Linked DNA regions of Methanococcus voltae PS. The protein of the gene in region 3 binds, or shares a complex with, the protein of the main gene of each other region. Links are inferred from orthologs where the notes say so. Each region holds a gene or a part of one and is shown on either strand. Other genes may lie near its edges.

Region 1 (6,999 bases), on a different replicon or contig from region 3:
TTCCAAACATCCCAATTAGCGATGAATTCGTTGAAAACATTAGAAATAATCTCCCAGAGATGCCAAAAGAAAAATTGGAAAGATTTATAAAAGAATATGACTTAAACAACGATTTAGCAAAACAAATGGTTATGTCTTACCACGTGGATTTATTTGAAGAGCTTGCGAAAACATTTAAAGTTAAACCGACCTTAATTGCTACAACAATTGAAGCTACAGTTAAAGAAATTAGAAGAGAAGGCTTTAACATTGAATTACTTAAAGAAGAACACTTTGAACAATTATTTGAATGTATTGAAAACGGTAAAGTTTCAAAAGAAGCAATTGTTGATGTATTGAAAGGATTTGTTGAAAATCCCTATGCAAATGTTGATAAAATACTTGAAATTAAAGGACTTAGTGCAATGTCTGAAGAAGACGTTGTAAAAGAGATAAAAAGTATTATTAAGCAAAACATTGCTGTTGTTAATGAAAAAGGCATGGGTGCCATGGGTTTATTGATGGGTAGATGTATGGCAAACTTACGTGGAAAAGCAGACGGAAAATTGATTAATAAAACATTACAAGATGAATTAAAAAGTATTGTTAATAAATAATTTACTTAATTAAATTATTTTTATTTTTACTATTTATTTTTAAAATTAAAAAAGTATGATTTTTATTTTATTATTTTATTATTTTATTCTTATTTTTATTAATTTACTATTGTAATATATTCTACTTTAATAGATTATCTACACATTATTATTTTATATTTATCTTCAATCATTTTTGCATTAATTAAAGGTATGGATTCATTTTCAGAACCTTCTTCTACCCATGTTAAACCACGATATTCTCCAGAAACGTCTATTATAGAACCTTGAATTAAGCCAGTGCCTAAATATTTAACCTTTACGTTATTGCCCTCGTAATAATCTTCAGAAATTTTTTTTGTAGCCATTATTAAATATGACCGCCCATCTGTTTCGTCAACTTCAATAATTTGACCATTATAATGAATCATTTTACCAACATATTGTTCGTTATGGTCTATTAAATCATTATAATTTACATCTATATCTACATCTAAAGCTTCCTCATTAATTTGAGAGCCATTTATTTGTTTTACTACCTCACCATCCTCTGAAGAGATGGTAACTGGGGATGGGGTAAGATAACCTATAGAAAATATAGTAATTGCGCCAATAGCTATTAAAATCACTGCTATAATTCCTAACAATGTATATAATTTGTTTTTTGGCAAACTCATAAAAAAAACCTCTGCCATTTGTTATGTATTAATAATATATCTAAATATACTTATATTAATAGTGTTTAGTTATAGTAATTAAATTAAAAAATTATTTTATAAAATAAAAAAAAGTATGATTATTTTATTATTCTTTTATTATTCTTTTATTATTCTTTTATTATTCTTTTATTATTCTTTTACTATTATTCAATTAACAATGCATGTATTGAAGGTATAGTTTCATTTTCTGAATCTTCGCCTGCCCATTTTAAGCCACTGTAATTTCCATAAACATTTATTATAGTACCGTTAGCTAGTTTATCGCCTTTGTACCATGCATTTATGTTATTGCCATTATAATAATTTTCAGAACTTTTTTTAGTAGCCAAGGTTAAATAAATATATCCTGTGCTTTCGTTAATTTTAATAATTTGACCTTTGTAATGAATTATTTTACCAACATATTGTTCGTTATAGTCTATTAAATCATTATAATCCACATCTAAAGCTTTTTCTTTAATTTGGGAATCGGTGTAATGAGTTATTACTTGCACATCGTCTGAAGAGGTGGCAACTGAAGATATGGTAAAATAACCGGCAGATAGTGTGATAATACCACCAATAGCTATCAAAACTATTGCAATTAGTCCCAATAATATGTATAATTTGTTTTTTGAAAAATCCATAAAAAACCTCGAGCCATTTAATTATACATTTAATTACATATCTTAATATATTTCAATATATGATTTAAACATGTTTATTTGAATTAAGTAATTCCTAAATTTATTTTTTTAATGGCTTAAAAATAAATTAAAAATTACAATTGGGATTAAATTAAAAATCTAAAAAAAGAAAGATATTTTAGAAGTCATGATTATGAGCTATAAATATTTATTTAGTTATTTATTAATTATTCTTCATTTAAAGGTAATTTTTCAGGGCAAACTCTTGCAAAAGTCAAATATCCTGTGTGTCCTATCATTCTTGTTGATGGTCTAACGCCTTTTTCTGAAATATCCATTTCTCTTAAGATACATTCGATTGTAATAATATCTAAGAAATTATTTTCTTTTAAAGCTTCTACAGCTTTTTTTGATTGCTCTATGTATGGAACATAAACCGCAATTCTACCTTTTGCCTTGTTTAAAGCTTGTTTTGCGTGTGGAACTACATTCCAAGGGTCTGGCATATCTAAAACAATTACGTCAACGTCTTGTTCTTCAATACCTTCTGTTATATCGCCTATTTTCTGAATTACATTATAAACTTTTTTGCTTTCAGCTACTTCGTTTACAATTGGCTCTGTTTCAACTGGTTCTTCATCTACACCAATTATTGGTTGGTTTAATTTTACAGAACCCATAATTTCAAGGTTTTTTCTTGCAATCTTTGCAAATTCTGGTCTTTTTTCGTAAGTAACTACTTTTCCTTCCTTACCGACTGCTTGTGATAAGTACATTGTTAAACCTGCTGAACCAGTTCCTGCCTCAATAACGGTTTCACCGTTTTCAATACCACAGTATGCAATTATAAGACCTATATCTTTAGGTAATAATGTTGTAACGCTTCTTTTCATCTTTTTGATGATGTCAAAAGCTGTAGGCTCAACTAAATAAAATTCGTCACCTTTATGGGTCGGTAACACGTTACCTTCGCTAACATCCGTTAAATTTGCTACACCTAAATCGTTTCCAAATTCCTTGTTTTCTTTTGCAATTAGGTATTTTTTACCCCTTTTGTCAATAACTAATTTTTTAGTCTTTGTAGAACCATCATACGTATAGTATTTCCAAGTTGGTTTTACTTCCTTTTTTTCTTTCTTTTTTTCTTCCATTTCTACGTTATTTTCTTCTTTCTTTTCTACGGATTCAGTATTTTCGTTAGTTTTAATATCTTGTGTTTCTTGTGTTTCTTCCGTTTTATTGGTCAATTCTTCATTGGTCACTATTTCACCATTATATTATAGGATAATAATATTGTAATAAATTATTGTAATAAATTATTGTAATAAGTTATTGTAATAAATTTATGAATAATATGTCCTTCTAATTTTTATAGATTTACAATTATCAAATATAAATTTTATTTTTATGGAGTTTATATTACCTATTTTACTTATTTTACTTATTCTAACTTACTTTAATTCTTTACCCATTTTAATAAATTTTCACATTTCAAATCAATATTTCCATTTTCCGAATCATACTCTTTTAAGAGTTTTTTAGTTGTATTCCAACTAAATCTAACTATATCGGGCAATTCTTTGTTATCTTCTAAATACTGTTTTAAAAACTTCTTGGTTTTTGGGTCGCTTGGGTAACCACTGCCTATTGTATAACCCATTGTATTATACTTCTCATTGTAAGAATCTATGATATTATCCCTAGTTACTTTAGCAATTATTGAAGCTGCAGAGACTATTTTATAATTATCGTCTGCTTTATGTTCTGCTATCAAATCTATGTTTTTATTGATTAATTTTGCTTTCAATTGGTTTGAAAAAGATGTTTCGTTACTACTACAAGCATCGATATATGTTAAAAAGCCATTATTTCGCCTATTTTCATCTAATCCGTATTCATCCTTGTAAAATTTATTGATTATACTTGAAAATCCATTCAATTCTATTTTATTTAAATTAATTATTTTCATTTGGTCGTCAATTTCCTTTGCAGTGACTACTACCTTATCTACTTTTGCAAGTTTTTGTATTTCTTCGTAGAGACTTTCTCGCTTTTTCTTAGAAAGCTTTTTACTATCTTTCAAATCTAAATCGTAAAATGTTTTAGTTTTTTCTTTATTGTTTAATTCCAATAGTACGCCCGCTATTACCATTGGCCCTACTACTGGACCTCTTCCGGCTTCATCTAATCCTATTACTTTAGGCGTTACAGGTGTTTCATCTATATCGTTTTTTAGCACTTTTTCACTTTGGTTATAATTTTATTTTCTTTTTTATTCTTTATTATTTTATTATTTAGTTTTCTATTATAATTGATTAGCATTTTATTTGTATTATAGGTATATAGTAACAATATATATAAATTTGAACGAGTAAATACTATAATGAATAAATATAATAGTACATTAGTAAAATTTAATAAATATGTTTAGATGTGCAAATGTGTATATATTTAAAATAAATAAGTAAATAAATAAGTAAATAAGTAAATAAGTAAACAAATAAATTCTTTAAATATTCTAACTAAATATCATATTTTAGAGTAAGAGTTATAAATTAAATTCTTGCTTATGGTGGTAGAATGATACAGAAAGAAGAAATACTTGACATATTTAGTAAATACAACAAAGATGAGATAACAATCGTAACCGTTGGTAGTCACACTTCATTACACATTTTAAAAGGTGCTAAGTTAGAAGGCTTTTCAACCGCGGTTATAACTACAAAAGATAGAGATGTACCCTACAAAAGATTTGGCGTAGCTGACAAATTCATATACGTTGACAAATTTTCAGACATCTCCAATGATGATATTCAACAGCAACTAAGAGACATGAACGCAATTATTGTGCCACATGGCTCATTTATCGCATATTGTGGATTAGACAATGTTGAAAGTTCATTTAAAGTTCCTATGTTTGGTAACAGAAAGATATTAAGGTGGGAAGCTGAAAGAGATTTGGAAGGTAAGATATTAGGCGAAAGTGGCTTAAGATTACCTAAAAAATTGGCAAAACCTGAAGATATCAACGGTCCTTCAATGGTAAAATTCCCTGGTGCGAGAGGAGGTAGAGGTTACTTCGTATGTTCCTCAAAAGAAGAGTTTGACGCAAAAGTAGCGGACTTTATCAAAAAGGGTGTTTTAGAAGAAAGCGATGTACCAAATGCACATATTGAGGAATATGTTGTGGGTACAAACTACTGTATACACTATTTTTACTCCCCATTATATAACAGAGTTGAATTAATGGGTATGGACAGAAGATACGAAAGTAATATCGATGGATTTGTTAGAATTCCTGCAAAAGACCAGATGGAAATCGAATTAAACCCCTCATATGTTATTACAGGTAACTTCCCTATCGTAATTAGAGAAAGTTTATTGCCACAAGTATTTGAAATGGGCGATAAATTAGTAGATAAAGCCAAAGACTTGGTTAACCCCGGTATGATAGGTCCATTCTGCTTGCAATCATTATGTAATGAAAACCTTGAACTCGTTGTATTTGAAATGAGCGCAAGAATTGACGGCGGTACAAATACATTTATGAATGGAAGCCCTTATTCATTCCTCTACCATGGTGAAAACTTAAGTATGGGTCAAAGAATTGCAAAAGAAATTAAAATGGCTCTTGAATTAGGAATGGAAGACAAAATATTATACTAAATAGTATACTAAATAGTATACCAAATATTATATTAAGTAAATATTTATCTTAAATTCATTTCTTATAATTTTTAATTTTAAATATAGATTGATACTATCTATCAAATTTTACTTTATTTACATATACAAGTAAAAAATTTACAAAAATTTACAAAGAATCTAAACTAATTTAAAATAATCTAAAAAATAAATAAATTTATACGAGGGTGAAATTATGCAGGAATACAAAAAAGATGTGAAAAAATTATACAGGTCTGTTGACGATAAAATGTTAGAGGGTGTTTGCGGAGGAATCGGAGAGTATTTCAACGTTGACCCAACACTTGTACGTATTTTGTACGTAGCATTAACTGTATTCACAGGCTTTATATTAGGAATTGTAACGTACATCGTTTTAGCTATAATAATACCTAAAAATGAATCTAAATTTAAGAACGAATACAAATTCAAAAATGAGCCAATAACTACATCTTTTGAGCCTAAAAAAGATGAAAACGAAGAAAATACGGAAAATACTGAAAACGAAGAAAATAAAAACAATTAAATTTTTCTTTATTTTTATTATTGCTTTTTTTTACTACTATATTTATTCTTTTTATTATTCTTTTTATTTTTTATTAATTTTTATTAGTTTTTTTATTTTATTTTTGATTTTTTAATATTTAGATTTTGGTTTTCATAATATTGAGCGTTACAAATACCTATATTTAAAATATGATTAAAAACAAAAAAATATATAGATGTAAATTAACTGATTAATTTATAAAAATTCATGTATGGGTCATATAAAAATAACCACATGTTGCAAGTAGGGATGGACGGGTGTAGGAATGAATAAAAAAGAGGAAACTTCAAAAATAGCATATTTTAGCATGGAATTTGCAATCGACCAGGCTTTAAAAACTTATGCCGGAGGTTTGGGATTTTTGGCTGGCTCGTTATTTAAAGCAGCTAATAGAGCAAATTATCCGATGGTTGGAGTATCAATTCTTTGGAGTTACGGCTACTACGACCAAATGCGAGATATTGAAGGTCGTATGGTTATTGGTAAAACACGTAAATTCCACGACTATTTGGTAGATATTGATGTAAAAGTACCCCTAGAAATTAATAGGTCTAAACTATGGGTAAAAGCCTATTTACTACCTGCAGGAATATTTAGCACTCGTCCAATTTATTATTTAACCACGGATATTCCAGAAAACGATTATCTTTCACGTACAATATCATACAACCTATATGATAGCAATAATCTTACACATATTGCTCAGGAAATGGTATTAGGTATAGCAGGATACGAAGTACTTAAAAAATGTGAAAATATAGACGTTTACCATTTAAATGAGGCTCAAGCTATTCCCTTGGCTTTTAGAATGATGGAAGATAAAGGATTGGACTATGTAAAAAATCACC
Region 2 (6,888 bases), 470 kb from region 3 along the record:
TGCACACTTACCAGTCACTAATTGGGGATAAAATATTAAAAAACATTTCAAAAATGTTAAATATGAGTGAATTATCCTTAATAACTCAATACAAACAAATTTGCCAAAACTATGAGCGTGCTGACTGTGATGGTGGTATCATAGATGTTAGGCAAATAAATGAGTTAAAGTTTAAGAAATTACAATTAATTTCTAAATTGGAAGATTGCGGACTATATAAGGATGGAAAACCTTTAAAATGTCTTGAAAAGTCTCTTGAGGTTGAGAATGCCATATTTGAAGATGCCTGTTTAAATGTTCCTTTATCTCACTTATCAAATGATTTATTGAAATATTACTTAAATAACACGGCAGACGAAAGGACACGTTCAAATTTATTCCCTTCGATATTGGTAACTCCATCAAAATCTCAATTAGCATGGTTAAGGCTCAAAACTGACCATAAAAAAGTTTTAAACTATAAATTAATATTGGAAAAGGAATTCCCAAAGTATGACTTACCAATAAAATTAACTGGCGGTATTTTGCTCTATTTAGCTTACGATTGGGATATCGTGGAAAACTATGGTTATTCCAAATCTGAAATAGAATCAGCCTTAAAAATTATTTGCAATATAGAAGATATAACTAAAAAATTAGACTGTGAACCATTTAGTATTGAAAAATTAAAAGAATACAATAATATTAAGAAAAAGAAGACTAAAAAATTCTTAAACGCCTTGGGGAAAATCTAAGTTTAGTTAAAATAAGTTATTTAAAATAATTTAATCAAAATAAGTTATCTAACTTATTAAATTTTTTGGATTTTCTCACATTTTTCACAGATGGTTTTATAGCCAACCGCCTCAAATTCATGATTGCAGAATTTACAAACTACTTTTTTAACTTTTAACTTATTTTCATCAATTACTGTATATTTTTTTAATTCATCACTTTCAAAATCCAAATTAATCACCTTATGCTATTCAATTTCGTTATAGCCATTATTTTTATTAATATTTTTATTATTTATAATTTCTTATCTAATCCGCAACCCCTAAAATCTAAACGTTCCGTAACCATTCCTTCAGGTTTTAATTCCCTAAAAATCTGTGCTTCAAACGAATAGATGTTAACATCGTATTCTAACCACGCAGTAGGGTGCATACCTGCTTTAGTGCACAAATTTGAAAGATACTGTTTTTTACTCCAGTTATATTCTTTTGCAATTTGAGGCAATAATAACCCCCTATATGTACCAAACTCAATAATCAAACCGTGTTTACCTATGCTCATTTTTTTTATATATTCCATTGGGTTTTCGACGTCTAAGAGTTGAGGATGTGTTAATATACTGACTTCTATATCTATTTTCTTTAATTCGTCACGTGTTATGGGCGTAAAACGCGGGTCATGTACTGCAGCACTAATTGCAGCTTCTTTTAAGGCATCCTTAAGAGGCATAACCGGTTCAGGTATTCCAATACATCCTCGCAAGTTATTATCGGACTGAGTATATAATGATATGAAAACCCCTCTAGTCTCACTAAATATTTTTGGAGCGTTGGATATAGAGTAATCCGTACCGTTTAAATAATTCTTCAAAATTTGCCTTGTTTCATGTACTGCAAAAGTACCTTCTTCAAGAGATAGCTTCAAAAGGACCCCCTCCTCAATATCGAAGTTTACCCGTATTTTTGTGTTAATTTTCTTAATTTAATTATTTTATATTCTAGTAAAATATTTTCTTACAATATAATTTTCATATAATATATATTATATTTTTACGCTATATATTAATGTTATACAATTAGAGAATATTGAAAAATAAAATAATAATAAAATAATAGTAAAATAATAATATAATATGGTATAAAAAATAAAAAAGAAAATAAAATAAATTTTATTGCTCTATTAATTCAGATAATCCTATTTTATCAATTGTTTCAAGAATTTCGAATTTTAAGGATTCTATACCTTCTTTACTAATAGATGAAACCTTAACAACGTTAAAATCTTCTAATTCTTTTTCCATATCTTCAATTCTTGCGATTTTGTCTTCATCCATATCCACATTTTCTAAATCAGATTTTGTCATAGCAACAATAACTGGAACGCTAAAGGTCTTTTCTACTTCCTTAAGTAAGCTCATCTGTGCGTCAACTGTAAAACCACAATGTTCAGTAGGGTCTATAACGTAAATTAAAGCGTCAGACAAGTAGTTTATCGCAATAACTGCGTGAAGCTCAATATCGTTTCTTTCATAGATAGGTCTATCCAAAACACCTGGTGTATCAACAACTTGAATTCCTTCTTCGGTATATCCGATGTTTAAACCTTTCGTAGTAAATGGATAAGTGTTTACTTCTGGTTCTGCACCTGTAAGGGTTCTTAATAATGTAGATTTACCTACATTAGGGTATCCTGCAATAACTATTGAAGGTAAGTCCTTAACTGTTGGTATATTCTTTAATTTGTTTTGCGCAACACCTAAAAATGCTAAATTAGGGTAAATCTGCTTAATAATTGAAGAAACTCTACCTACAAACTGTTTTCTGTAGAATGAAGCATCCTGAGGAGATTTAGCTTTTTTAGCTCTTCTTGAATATTGTATGCCCAATCTTCTGATTATATCTGAAGCCCATTGAATTGCAGCAAGTGATTTTTTAAATTCGTCACTTCCAACCATAATTTCCAATATTTCCCTATAAAATGGCTGTAAATTGTCAACTGATGGCGTTTTTTCAACAATTTTTATTAAATTATCTGATAAAACTGACGAAATAACCCTAATTTTGTTATCTTCTATAATTCTTGATTTGGGGGTGCTTAATCCTCTAGTTGTAGTCCTTAATTCCCCAGCTAATTTTTCAGCTCGCAAGTATGCTTTGTCCATTAATTCATCAGGATATAATATGGACGGCATTTCTTTGAACGGGTTTGCTTCTACTCTTCTTTTTCTTGCCATAGTTCTCACCATTTCCTACACTAAGTTATAATCTTGGTTATTGATTAGTGCCGTGTTTATATAAAATATGCCAACGTTTCTTAGCATATTATTGTAACTTGTAATTAGATAATAATCGTTTAACTATATATATCTTATTTAAAACCAAAAGTTAAACAATTAAATATGGTTAAAAATGAATAAAAATATTAAAAAATATTAAAAAAATAAAATAGGAGATAAATAAATGTATTTAGTCAAATACTATAATTTTATAATTTAATCTCAAATTCTTCTAAATCTTCTAATTTTATTTTATTTTCTGTTATTTTAGTAGGTATATTATATATCTTTTTAGGTTCTGACGGTTTTCCTTTAAGTCCCAATATTACAATATCCGTTTCTGGCTTTTCTTCGTAAATAGAAACTAAGTCATTTACAGGGTATGAATCTTGGTATACTGCATAGACTGATTTATCAAACAAGTACAATGCACCATTTTTCTCAATAAGTCCATTTGATTTTAAATATTCTACGAATTTTTTATAATCTAAATTATCAAATTTGATAGCTTCTTTATTTTCAGTATTTTCTACATCAATGTCCTTATCTGCATCTAATCTATTATTGTCGTCATTGTTATCTACATTTGATATGTTAATTTCAATGCTATCGTCAGTTTCAAATTTTTCAATTTTTATGGGGGTAACTGTATCTTTTTCAGTATTTTTATTATTGGTATTATTACTACCGTTAAATTCTTCAAAACTTACGTATTCGTCCATATTTTCATTTTCATCGATTTTGGCACTTTTTGAATTTCCAAAAGGATTTAAAAATCTTTTAAGATTAAGTGAATTTATAAAGTCTTTAAATTCTCCAAAAAATGAATTGGAGCTTTTTGAATTATTAAATTCTTCTTCGCTTTCGTAAATTTTAATTTTCTTAGTCTTAAGTTTTCTATCTACCTTGGTAAGTTTTTTATAAATCCATTTTATTGTGAAATATCCGAATAATACGAAAATTCCTGCTATAATAAACGGAATTAATAAAAGTAACCCTATCCAAAAGATTATTTTTAAAAATAATGGTACTGAAGAAGATTTTCCATTTATATATACTGGCATATTAACACCTTTTAGTGTCATTCTTTTAAATTAATTTATCATTTTTTTATTTATTTTAGTATTATTTTATTATAAATCGATTATATGAAATATATTGAATTACCTATATTAAACTATCTATATATGATATACACGGCTTAAAATTTAAAACCAACTGTCTATACTACTCTGTGATAATTTATTTTTAATCAATCCGTCCAATTTTTCAGACGATGATTTAACCCTATCTTCTGAAAAATCATTTTCTTCAACCAAAAATTTAAAAATTCCTTCTAAATTCGGTCTTTTTAATTTTAAATCGCCTTTTTTGTATTCTGAAAGTTCTGGTTTATCAAATATTTTTCTAATTTCCGAATAGTTTTCTATTTCAGGTACATATTTTTCCATCTGGTTAGTTTTAACAATCTCAAGAGCTTTTTTAGGTCCTAATCCCTTAACTCCTTTTGGATTGTAGTCCGTACCTATTAAAATAGACATATCAATCAATTGACTACGATTAACGCCTAATTCTTCTAAAACTTCACTTAATTCTATATATTCTAATTCTTTGGAGCCAGAGCTAGTCATATTTTTTATTACTTTGTCCGCACCATATAGTAAAGAGTCATAATCTTGACTAACAACTGCAAAAGCATCTCCATTTTTCACTATTTCTGCACATTGAGCTTCTCCTTCAGAACCAGACGTTAAATGAGGTACTCCCATTAAATCCAAAAGTCTTTTGCAATTTAAAATCATATTTGTATCCAAATAATTCATTCTCTTTGCAAATTTTTGCATTTTTTCAGTGTCTTCCTCTTTTTTTGCAACAAGGTATTCACTAAGTGCTTTTTGTCTCGTTTTACGTCTTTCTTCTCGGGTAACTTCTTTTAATTCGTGAGCCTGACCGTCAAAAACCCATATCGGTGTTAAACCCATTTCAAGCATATTGATGGTTTTATAGAATATACCATTATAAGCAGAAGTTACTTCCCCGCTACTATTTTTCAAAGGTGTCCCATCTCGCAACCTTATACTTGATAAAAATTGATAAATTACATTCATGGCATCAATTGCAATTTTTTTATTGTTAAGCTCTTTTTTTGAAATTGATTTTTTTGAAATTATTTCGTTAAGCTGTACTCCCATAATAACACCAAATATTTAATCATTTTAATTATTTTAATTATTTTAATTATTTTAATTATTTAAATCATATTTTTCTATTTTCCGTTATTTTATAAATTTATATTGCACTACTTTATATATTAATTTTAAATTATATATTAATATATAATAAATAATCTATATTAGTGTAAATAACACATATGTCAAATAACTATGGATATACCTATGAAATATAGGAAAATTTATACAAGAATCTAGATAAAAATCTAGATAAAAATCTAGATAAGACATATAAAGCGACGAGAAAGAGGGAAAAAATGGTTAAAAAAGCAATAATTCCGGCAGCAGGTTTTGGTACAAGATTATTACCAATTACAAAGGCTCAACCTAAAGAAATGCTCCCCGTACTGGGTAAACCCATAATTCAATATGTAATCGAGGATTTAGCAGAAGCGGGTATCTCAGATGTTATGATTGTTACCGGAAAAGGAAAATATGCAATCGAAAACCATTTTGATAAGAATTTCGAACTTGAAGAACGTTTGAAGAAAGATGCAAAATGTGACGCTTTAAAGGCAATAAGTGATATTAACAATTTAGCAACAATATACTACACAAGACAAGGGAAACAACTAGGTTTAGGGCACGCAATTGGTTGCGGTAGTGAGTTTGTAGGTGACGAGTACTCTATTTTAATGGTGGGGGATACAATATACTCCAAAAATGTTGCAAAGGAATTAATGAACGCACATGAAAAATACGGTTGCTCAGTAATTGCACTTGAACGAGTACCAATGGAAGACGTTTCAAAATATGGGGTCATAGCAGGCGAACAAATCGAAGAGGGTATTTACAATATTCACGATTTGGTGGAAAAACCGCCTGTTTCTGAGGCTCCTTCAAACTTAATTATCACCGGAGCTTATTTATTGTCTCCAAAGATATTTGAGCATATTAAAAATACAGAACCAGGGCGCGGAAACGAAATTCAGCTAACAGACGCGATGAAAACATTATTAAACGAAGAAAAAATCATAGGAATCGAGTTAAATTACAAAAGATATGATATTGGAGATATAAAAGGTTGGTTAGAAGCTAATGTAGAATTAGGACTTGAAAACATTCCTGGATTTAAGGAATACTTAAAATCGTTGTGTGAAGAAGGAATTAATAAAAAATAACATATAATATTTAACTCTTTTTTTAATATTTTATTTTATTTTATTTTATTTTATTTCTTATTTCTTATTTTAAATTTTAGATTTAAATATATAAATATATAACTTTTAAATTTTTAAAACTTTTTAGAGATATATTGTTTAATCTTTTTAAAATAGCATATTTAGTCCATTAAATCAATAAAAAGATGTGCTCAGTCGTCCCCGTTGTCTTCATCGAGCTTAGCTCTCCGCGAAGTCGGCACTCATCATTGCACACAATTTCATTGTAAATATAAAACTTGTCTAAATTATTATTAATGTCATTATCATATTTAAAGAGTTGTATGATATACACTTACTAATAGATGAATGTAACTATTAGTAGATATTTAATTGTCCCGAAATAGTAATAAATATAAATATCGTTTGGATTTATGTGACGATAAGTAATTATCCTAATTATATAGGATATTAGTATATTTATATGATTTATATCTATTTATTATTCATATGGAATTTACATTATGTCAATCAGCCCGATTAATTATATTTACCTTATTATATAAAT
Region 3 (6,902 bases):
ATTGGGGGACTTATAAACTAAATAGCCCCCGTAATTAATTTATTTTTAACTTTGATTTAATTTTTTTAGATTTTTTTACAATTTCAATAATACATATTTTAATTTTTTTAATATTAATTATTACTAAATAAGTAAACGTGATAAAAACTAACTGCATATATAGATTTATTATGCTTTTTATCCAGTAAATAAAGGATAATTATATTTTATAACCATTAAATGTTATTAAATTATTAAATATGGTCTTAAGTCTTACTATTTAAAAAATAGACATTTTAAAATAATTTTATATTAATACTATATAAATGATTGCTGGTCAACATTTATACTATATATTACTTTCGATATATGTTATAAATATTGCCCATTAATAAATCTAATATTTAGTTCTTTTAAGTAGGTTATATTTATATATAATAAACAATACAACTATATATTAGTTTATTTAGTAATACGACCCTTTGTAAATATTTAGTATAGATATTGTTTCAACATTGAATAATGTTTAAATTTTTATAGATAATGTTGTCAAATTAGTAACAATTTAGTAATAGTTTATAAGTATATATGTCCCTTTAAAAGGGTTTTAGACAATCCTCCGAGGTGTCATAAGTGGGTTCTCATGACATGATGTTTATAAATCCTACAATTATTAGGTCTTTAAACAAGAGTAAACTTCGAAAAAGAATAGTGTATTTCCTATATGATGTTCATCCGCACGGGACTTACTTATCTGAATTATCTCGAAGAGTTAAATCAGATCCGAGTAACGTATTAGGTTGCTTAAAAGGTATGGGAAATCGGTACAATGGCAGTTCTTCGCTTATTGAATTAGGTTTAGTATCTTGCGATGGAAGAGAAGGTATGAAAATATATCAAATGACGGAATATGGAAAGACTGTTGTAGAATATTTAAAAGATTATGATTCTTCTGATAAATGGTGAAATCATGGATAGATTTGATTATACAAGCGATTTAGAAGATGGTAAGATGAATACAGAAGTTGGGTACTATAACGATATTTCAATAATAGAGGAAGAAGAATACATGAAGAATTTTAGATGCATGGATTATGCAGTAGAATATCTAAATAATGAATTATTGGGCACATTTTTTAGGCAAGGTTTAAAATTCGGAATATACAAAATAATAGACTTACATATGCCTACAAAAGAAAATTTGCTTTCCATGCTAGAATATCCAAATAAAGATTTTATATTGAAATATGTAAATACCGCAGTTAGTTTAGGGCTTATCAGAGAGAATTACGATGATAATACCTTAGAATTAAATAATGAATTTAAGTATTCATCTATTCACCCAAAATACCAAGATTTAATGGATGATTATATTGCACAATACGACTTCAGAACAAGTCTATTTCAATATGCTTTAATAGGTTATAATCATCCTGAGATACTATTAAACTTTAAAAAAGATGCAGATATATGGGATATGTTATTAAATACTGAATTTATGGATATAACAAGAACTGCAGCTTTTGAAGTATTAGATATCAAAAAAGGAGATTATATCTTAGATGTAGGTTGTGGTTCTCGCTCTCCATTATACTTTAGCTCAAAAGTAGCACCAAATGGTCAATACATGGGTGTAGATATATCTAAAAAGCTAATTAAAATGGCAGAAAGTAGATTAGAACGAAATGGAATCGAATGTGCAAAATTAAAAACATTAGATTTTAGCGAAACCATACCTAAAACTAAATACGACAGCGTAATTTGTACACATACACTTAGTTATGCAAAATCTCCAAGATTATTCTTGAGAAAAATGATGGATTCATTAAAAAAGAATGGAAAATTAATAATAATTGAAGAATTCTTTAAAGATTCAGCAAATGTTAGCATAGAATTATTTGAATTCTACCAAAGCTTAAATAAATACTTTATAGGGTATTTATCAAGGTCTGAAATTATAGATACCTTGGAATTATTAGGTTATGGATTCAAATATAAATTCTTGGGAAATTGCGGATTATTAATTGAAAAAATTAATTAAATTATTTTTTTATTTTGATATTCATTTTCTTAATCATTTAGCTATCATTTAATGTAGCTGTTTTGAAATTTCATTAATGATATTACATATTTCATCTAAATCTCTTATAGAGATATGATTTAAATCTAATTTTTTTATTTCTAAAACGACTCCGTCTTTTAGTATCCTATTTTTATTCGGACATTTTGTAACTAGTGATTTACCATTTGATAATTTAATATGTTCATTTATCTGTTTTGAAAATTTATTTGGATTTTTTGAATTAATAAATAATGAAATACCCTCTTCGTTTAAAAATTCAGAATGATTTATCTTTCCCTTTATATACATACAATATTCCACATATTTTTGATATGTTTCTTTTGCATTTAATGCTTCGTACATTATTGAACCATAGATATTTGGAATTTTATAAGTCTTTAATATTTTTTTAGCATTATTTTTTATCTCTTTTGAGTGTTCTGCGTCGTCTATTAATTTCATGAAATCACTTGAAAGACCGAAAAAACCCCCGTACTCGCAGTTTATAATCTTTGGAGAGCCTGTAGAACATACTATTAAATCGCCATAACCACAATTACCACCAACTTTTCCAGAAATATCTTCAAAGAGTATAACATTATATTCTTTGCATAATTCGGCTATTTCTTTTATTTTTTGACTTTGTAAGTACCCTGCAGATGAGGTAATGAATAAAACATTCAATATATCTTTTGGAATTGATTCATTACTTTGCCCATAAACCAGGTTTTCAAAAAATGTTTTTAAATACTTTGGATTTATTACGCCGTCTTCAGTTTTCAAACTAATTATATCAAAACCCAATAGTTCAGAATAATTTTTAAAACCATTCCACGCCCCCATATCCGGTATTATAGCATTCACACAATTTTCAAGGTTTGAATTTTTAGAATTATAAAAATTTAAGATATTACACGCCATGTATATAGAAGCATCTCCCGATGGCAAATAATGTATATGATAATTATTTTTAAGAATTGAATTAATAACTAACGAAGTTTCTTGTTCATTCCCTTCTTTTAAAACCAGTGCCTCCATGCACGGTTTTCTATATGGTAATACTATCATTAAAATCTCCTCAACTAATTTAAATCTTTAATAAATGATACATTATTCCAAAAGCTATTACAAATATGATTAATAAATACAATATTAACGTTCAAGGTATTAACTTATTTATTTGGTAGGACGTATATTTAGATTAATTATATATATTAGTTTTTTTAATATGTATTATTAGTTTAATATAATATCTTGAATATTGAATTAATTAGCATATAGAATATTATAATATAATATATATTTAAACAATTATGAAAATTCAAATTATACTAAAAGACATATTAAAATCATTTAATTAAAATAATAATGATGGCGAATAGCGATAGTGATATTATGGACCCAAAAATAAGTTACTTTCAAACTTTTCTACATGCTGCAAAAACTAAAAGCTTCTCAAAAGCCGCTAAAAGATTAGGCGTTACGCAAGGTACCGTTAGTAATCATATATCCGTGCTTGAAAAGTTTTTTGATGCGCAATTATTTTTAAGAACTCCCGAAGGGGTTGATTTAACCGTTGAAGGAACTATATTATTAGAAAATGCGGAAAAAGTTTTAGAATTCATTAATAACTCAAAACAGCAAATGAAAATGTTACATGAAAACCCTGAAGGTATTATTAGGATTGCTGCAAGTACCACACCAGGTGAATACTTAATACCAAGTATTATAAAAGAGTATAAAAAAGAATACAAAGACGTTAACTTTGAAATTCAAATTACAGACTCAGAAAAATGTTTCAAATTGCTCGAGGAAAGAAACGTTGATATTATCGCAGTTGGAAACATATATGATAAGAATTACGATAACATCGTTATAGGAAAAGATAGGTTAGTTTTAGTAGTGCCTAATGACCATTCCTTAGCTAAAAAACCAATCGCAAAATTATCCGATGTATTAAAAGAAGATTACGTCGATAGGGAAGTTGGTTCAGGAACTCGTGAAATACTAATAGATGCATTGAATAAAAAAGGATATTCAATGATGGATTTACATACAGTTATGAGTTTAGGAAGTACGTCATCTATTATCACGGCTGTTTCCGAAGGTTACGGAGTAAGTATTATTTCAGAAATTCCTGCGAAAAAATCAGCAGAAGCTGGCTTTTTAAAAATAGTTCCAATAGAAGACTTAGACCTTACAAGATACTTGTACTTAGTTAGAGGTAAAAGACCTAAAAACCCTAGTGCTATAAAATCATTCTGGGATTTTGTAAAAGGAGATTAAATTAAATAAAATAGTCAAATTAATTAATCATACACGTTATAAATTAGAATAAAAATGCAATAACTCTAATTTATGCTATTTATTTTTTTTAATATGTATTTGATATTTTTAATAGAGTATTTAAATTAAAAACAAAACATTAGATACATATAGTTATTTACATATAGTTAGTAAAATATAATAAAAAATGTTTAAAATTAATTATGTTTAAAATTAAATTGATATTAAATTGATATTAAATTTATTAATTAAATCTAACTTCTAAATATTTTTAGAGATATTATTTAAAAAAATAGTGGTGAGCAAATGTTTAAAGCAGTTTGTGATGCAAAAGACTTCAAAAAAATAATCAATGCTACAAGTAACTTAGTAGATGAAATATGTTTCGAAGTAGATGAAGAAGGAATTAAGGCAAGTGCTATGGACCCTTCACACGTGGCTTTAGTCAGTTTAAACATTCCTAAAACCGTATTTTCAGAGTACATTAGTGGAATACACGATTTAGGTATAGACTTAGAGGCCTTAAAAAAGATAATGGCAAGGTCTAAAAGTAATGATACAATAATTATGGAATATGATGAAGAAAAAAATAAATTGCTTACTACGTTTAAAAACAATGTTACAAGAAACTTCTCAATGGCGTTGTACGACATTTCATCAAATAATTTAAAAGTTCCAGACATAGAGTACCCAAACAAAGTATCTATCAAAGCAGGTGCATTTGTAGAAGCTTTAAAGGACTCAGAATTGGTAAACGACCATATTATCTTAAGCGTTAATTCAAGTGATAATCAATTTGTAATATCTTCAAAAGGAGATTTAAACTACAGCGAAACAATATTCTCACTTTCAAAATCGGAAACAGAAGTTGTAAGTTCAGAAGAGAATGAAGGAGCTGTGGAAAGCGAAGAAGTTATAAACAATGTAATGGTTGAATATAAAGTATTGGAAAACTCAAAGAGTACTTTCAATCTTGCATACTTAAAAGATATAACAAAGTCTACTGCATCAGAAGATATTTTAGACATATACTTAGGCGAAGATATGCCTGTTAAAGTAGAATATAATATTGGTGGCGCTAAATTAGTATTTTTACTTGCACCAAGAATTGAATCTTAATTGAAGTTATATTAATTAAATACTTCAATTAAAACTTTAGTATCTAATTAGGAATAATAGTATGAGTAAGAATTTAGTAATAAATAATAACTAAAATAAGTGAAAATATGTATAATAAAGCTAAAAATGCTTTTTTTGATGAAATAGCATCTCCAAAATTGCTTAAAATATCAGAAAGTCTTTATTCAGATATTAAACAATATGTGGAAAGCATTTCTAAAAAAGATAATATCAACGATTTAGATGTAAAAAAAATCAATCGTGTAAAATACTATTCGTCTTCGTTATTAAAGGTAAGATTATATAAAATTATTATTTTAAATGAAAACCCTGAATTATTAATTGAAGATGAAAAGGAAATTTATAAGATTATTAACAATCTTATAGATACCACTTTATGTAGTGACAACTCTGATTTTTTAACCAACTTTGAAAATATTATAGATGCTTCTGTTAAAAATTATGACCCAAATAGTGCAAAAAGTATGCAAATTAAGGTCAAAAATACCGCATTGCAAGATGATAGTGTATCAAATGGTTCTAACGAGTTATCCAGAAATTTAAAAGAAAATTTAGAAAAATTAACTGAAAATTTTGAAAAAAATGAACTTAAAAAGGATTATTCTTCAAATTTAGACTCTGATTTTCAAGATAATGTTTTTAAAAATATAGATGATGAAATACCAAAAGTTATAAATACTGAAAGAGATATTCATATTGTAAGAGTCAATCACAAGTTTCCATATTTTACAGATGGAAATTGTGTTTATGGTTTAAATAAAAATGATTTAATTTCTTTAGATGGGAGATTTTCAAAAATTTTAGAGAAACACAAAATAGTGGAACAGGTGACTATTTATGAAAATGAAAAAGAAAATTAAAAGATATTGTCCATACTGTAAAAAACACACCGTTCATACAGTAGAAAGAGCTAAAAAGAGAAAAGCAAGTGAATTGAGAAGAGGTCAAAGGTTATTCAGAAGAGTAACTGCAGGTTACGGGGGTTACCCAAGACCATTACCTGGTGGAGCAAAACCAATTAAAAAATTGGATTTAAGATACAAATGTGCAGAATGTGGAAAAATGCACACAAGAAGCAACGGTGGATTCAGAGCTAGAATGTTTGAATTAGTTGAATAAGTAAATTCAACATATTTCTACATTTAATTTTTAATAGATAGTGAAATAAAGGTGAGAAACATGGAATTAATACCAAGACCAAAAAGCAGATTTTTAAAAGTACAATGTACAGATTGCAACAACCAACAAGTTTTATTTGGTTGCCCATCAACAGTTGTTAAATGTACAGCATGCGGTAAAACAATTGCAGAACCTAAAGCTTCAAAAGGTTCAATAAAAGCTAAAATACTCGAAGTATTACAATAAATTATACGTTCGTATAATATTTGTAATCATAAAACTCTTCTTTTTTAATCATTAAAATTTAACATTGTTT

The links.
Region 1: the proteins of M2325_RS00265 (region 3) and rnhB are in contact, whole or in part, in a crystal structure (PDB 3P83), measured with the Archaeoglobus fulgidus proteins. The link is inferred for Methanococcus voltae PS from one-to-one orthologs. Residues at the interface, in WP_010877842.1 of Archaeoglobus fulgidus: Val39, Ala42, Asn43, Val44, Ala45, Met46, Leu125, Asp168, Ser194, Asn218, Tyr219, Pro220, Ile237, Leu238, Ala239, Pro240, Arg241, Ile242, Glu243, Ser244; in WP_010878125.1 of Archaeoglobus fulgidus: Ala74, Ile178, Ala179, Ile183, Arg190, Ser195, Asn196, Leu197, Arg198, Gln199, Lys200, Thr201, Leu202, Asp203, Phe205.
Region 2: the proteins of M2325_RS00265 (region 3) and fen are in contact, whole or in part, in a crystal structure (PDB 1RXZ), measured with the Archaeoglobus fulgidus proteins. The link is inferred for Methanococcus voltae PS from one-to-one orthologs. Residues at the interface, in WP_010877842.1 of Archaeoglobus fulgidus: Asn43, Val44, Ala45, Met46, Pro120, Arg121, Pro123, Leu125, Gln151, Met192, Ser194, Asn218, Tyr219, Pro220, Ile237, Leu238, Ala239, Pro240, Arg241, Ile242, Glu243, Ser244; in WP_010877775.1 of Archaeoglobus fulgidus: Lys326, Ser327, Thr328, Gln329, Ala330, Thr331, Leu332, Glu333, Arg334, Trp335, Phe336.

Annotation. Positions count from the first base shown.
Region 1 is NZ_JANUCQ010000002.1:238,237-245,235, forward strand. The notes cover bases 2,269-5,238. They hold rnhB (ribonuclease HII), read right to left. Parts: upstream 4,160-5,238; coding sequence 3,377-4,159; downstream 2,269-3,376. Other genes in these bases: M2325_RS04350 (tRNA (adenine-N1)-methyltransferase), read right to left, coding at 2,269-3,182; M2325_RS04360 (formate--phosphoribosylaminoimidazolecarboxamide ligase), read left to right, coding at 4,501-5,238. Also shown: Glu-tRNA(Gln) amidotransferase subunit GatE, read left to right, coding at 1-596; M2325_RS04340 (hypothetical protein), read right to left, coding at 731-1,252; M2325_RS04345 (hypothetical protein), read right to left, coding at 1,438-1,920; more of M2325_RS04350, read right to left, coding at 2,148-2,268; more of M2325_RS04360, read left to right, coding at 5,239-5,586; M2325_RS04365 (PspC domain-containing protein), read left to right, coding at 5,801-6,130; glgP (alpha-glucan family phosphorylase), read left to right, coding at 6,417-6,999. UniProt on the Methanocaldococcus jannaschii protein: Endonuclease that specifically degrades the RNA of RNA-DNA hybrids.
Region 2 is NZ_JANUCQ010000001.1:517,982-524,869, forward strand. What follows is about bases 3,190-6,048. They hold fen (flap endonuclease-1), read right to left. Parts: upstream 5,182-6,048; coding sequence 4,198-5,181; downstream 3,190-4,197. Other genes in these bases: M2325_RS02455 (hypothetical protein), read right to left, coding at 3,199-4,053; galU (UTP--glucose-1-phosphate uridylyltransferase GalU), read left to right, coding at 5,478-6,048. Also shown: M2325_RS02435 (DUF530 family protein), read left to right, coding at 1-734; M2325_RS02440 (hypothetical protein), read right to left, coding at 791-946; M2325_RS02445 (TIGR00296 family protein), read right to left, coding at 1,009-1,638; M2325_RS02450 (NOG1 family protein), read right to left, coding at 1,883-2,947; more of galU, read left to right, coding at 6,049-6,341. UniProt on the Methanocaldococcus jannaschii protein: Structure-specific nuclease with 5'-flap endonuclease and 5'-3' exonuclease activities involved in DNA replication and repair.
Region 3 is NZ_JANUCQ010000001.1:51,669-58,570, reverse strand. Bases 3,667-6,539 are described here. They hold M2325_RS00265 (DNA polymerase sliding clamp), read left to right. Parts: upstream 3,667-4,633; coding sequence 4,634-5,446; downstream 5,447-6,539. Other genes in these bases: M2325_RS00255 (50S ribosomal protein L44e), read left to right, coding at 6,305-6,539; M2325_RS00260 (DNA replication complex GINS family protein), read left to right, coding at 5,554-6,327; M2325_RS00270 (selenium metabolism-associated LysR family transcriptional regulator), read left to right, coding at 3,667-4,327. In the rest of the region: M2325_RS00290 (hypothetical protein), read left to right, coding at 1-21; M2325_RS00285 (helix-turn-helix domain-containing protein), read left to right, coding at 628-945; M2325_RS00280 (methyltransferase domain-containing protein), read left to right, coding at 950-2,020; M2325_RS00275 (hypothetical protein), read right to left, coding at 2,069-3,109; more of M2325_RS00270, read left to right, coding at 3,437-3,666; more of M2325_RS00255, read left to right, coding at 6,540-6,586; M2325_RS00250 (30S ribosomal protein S27e), read left to right, coding at 6,647-6,832.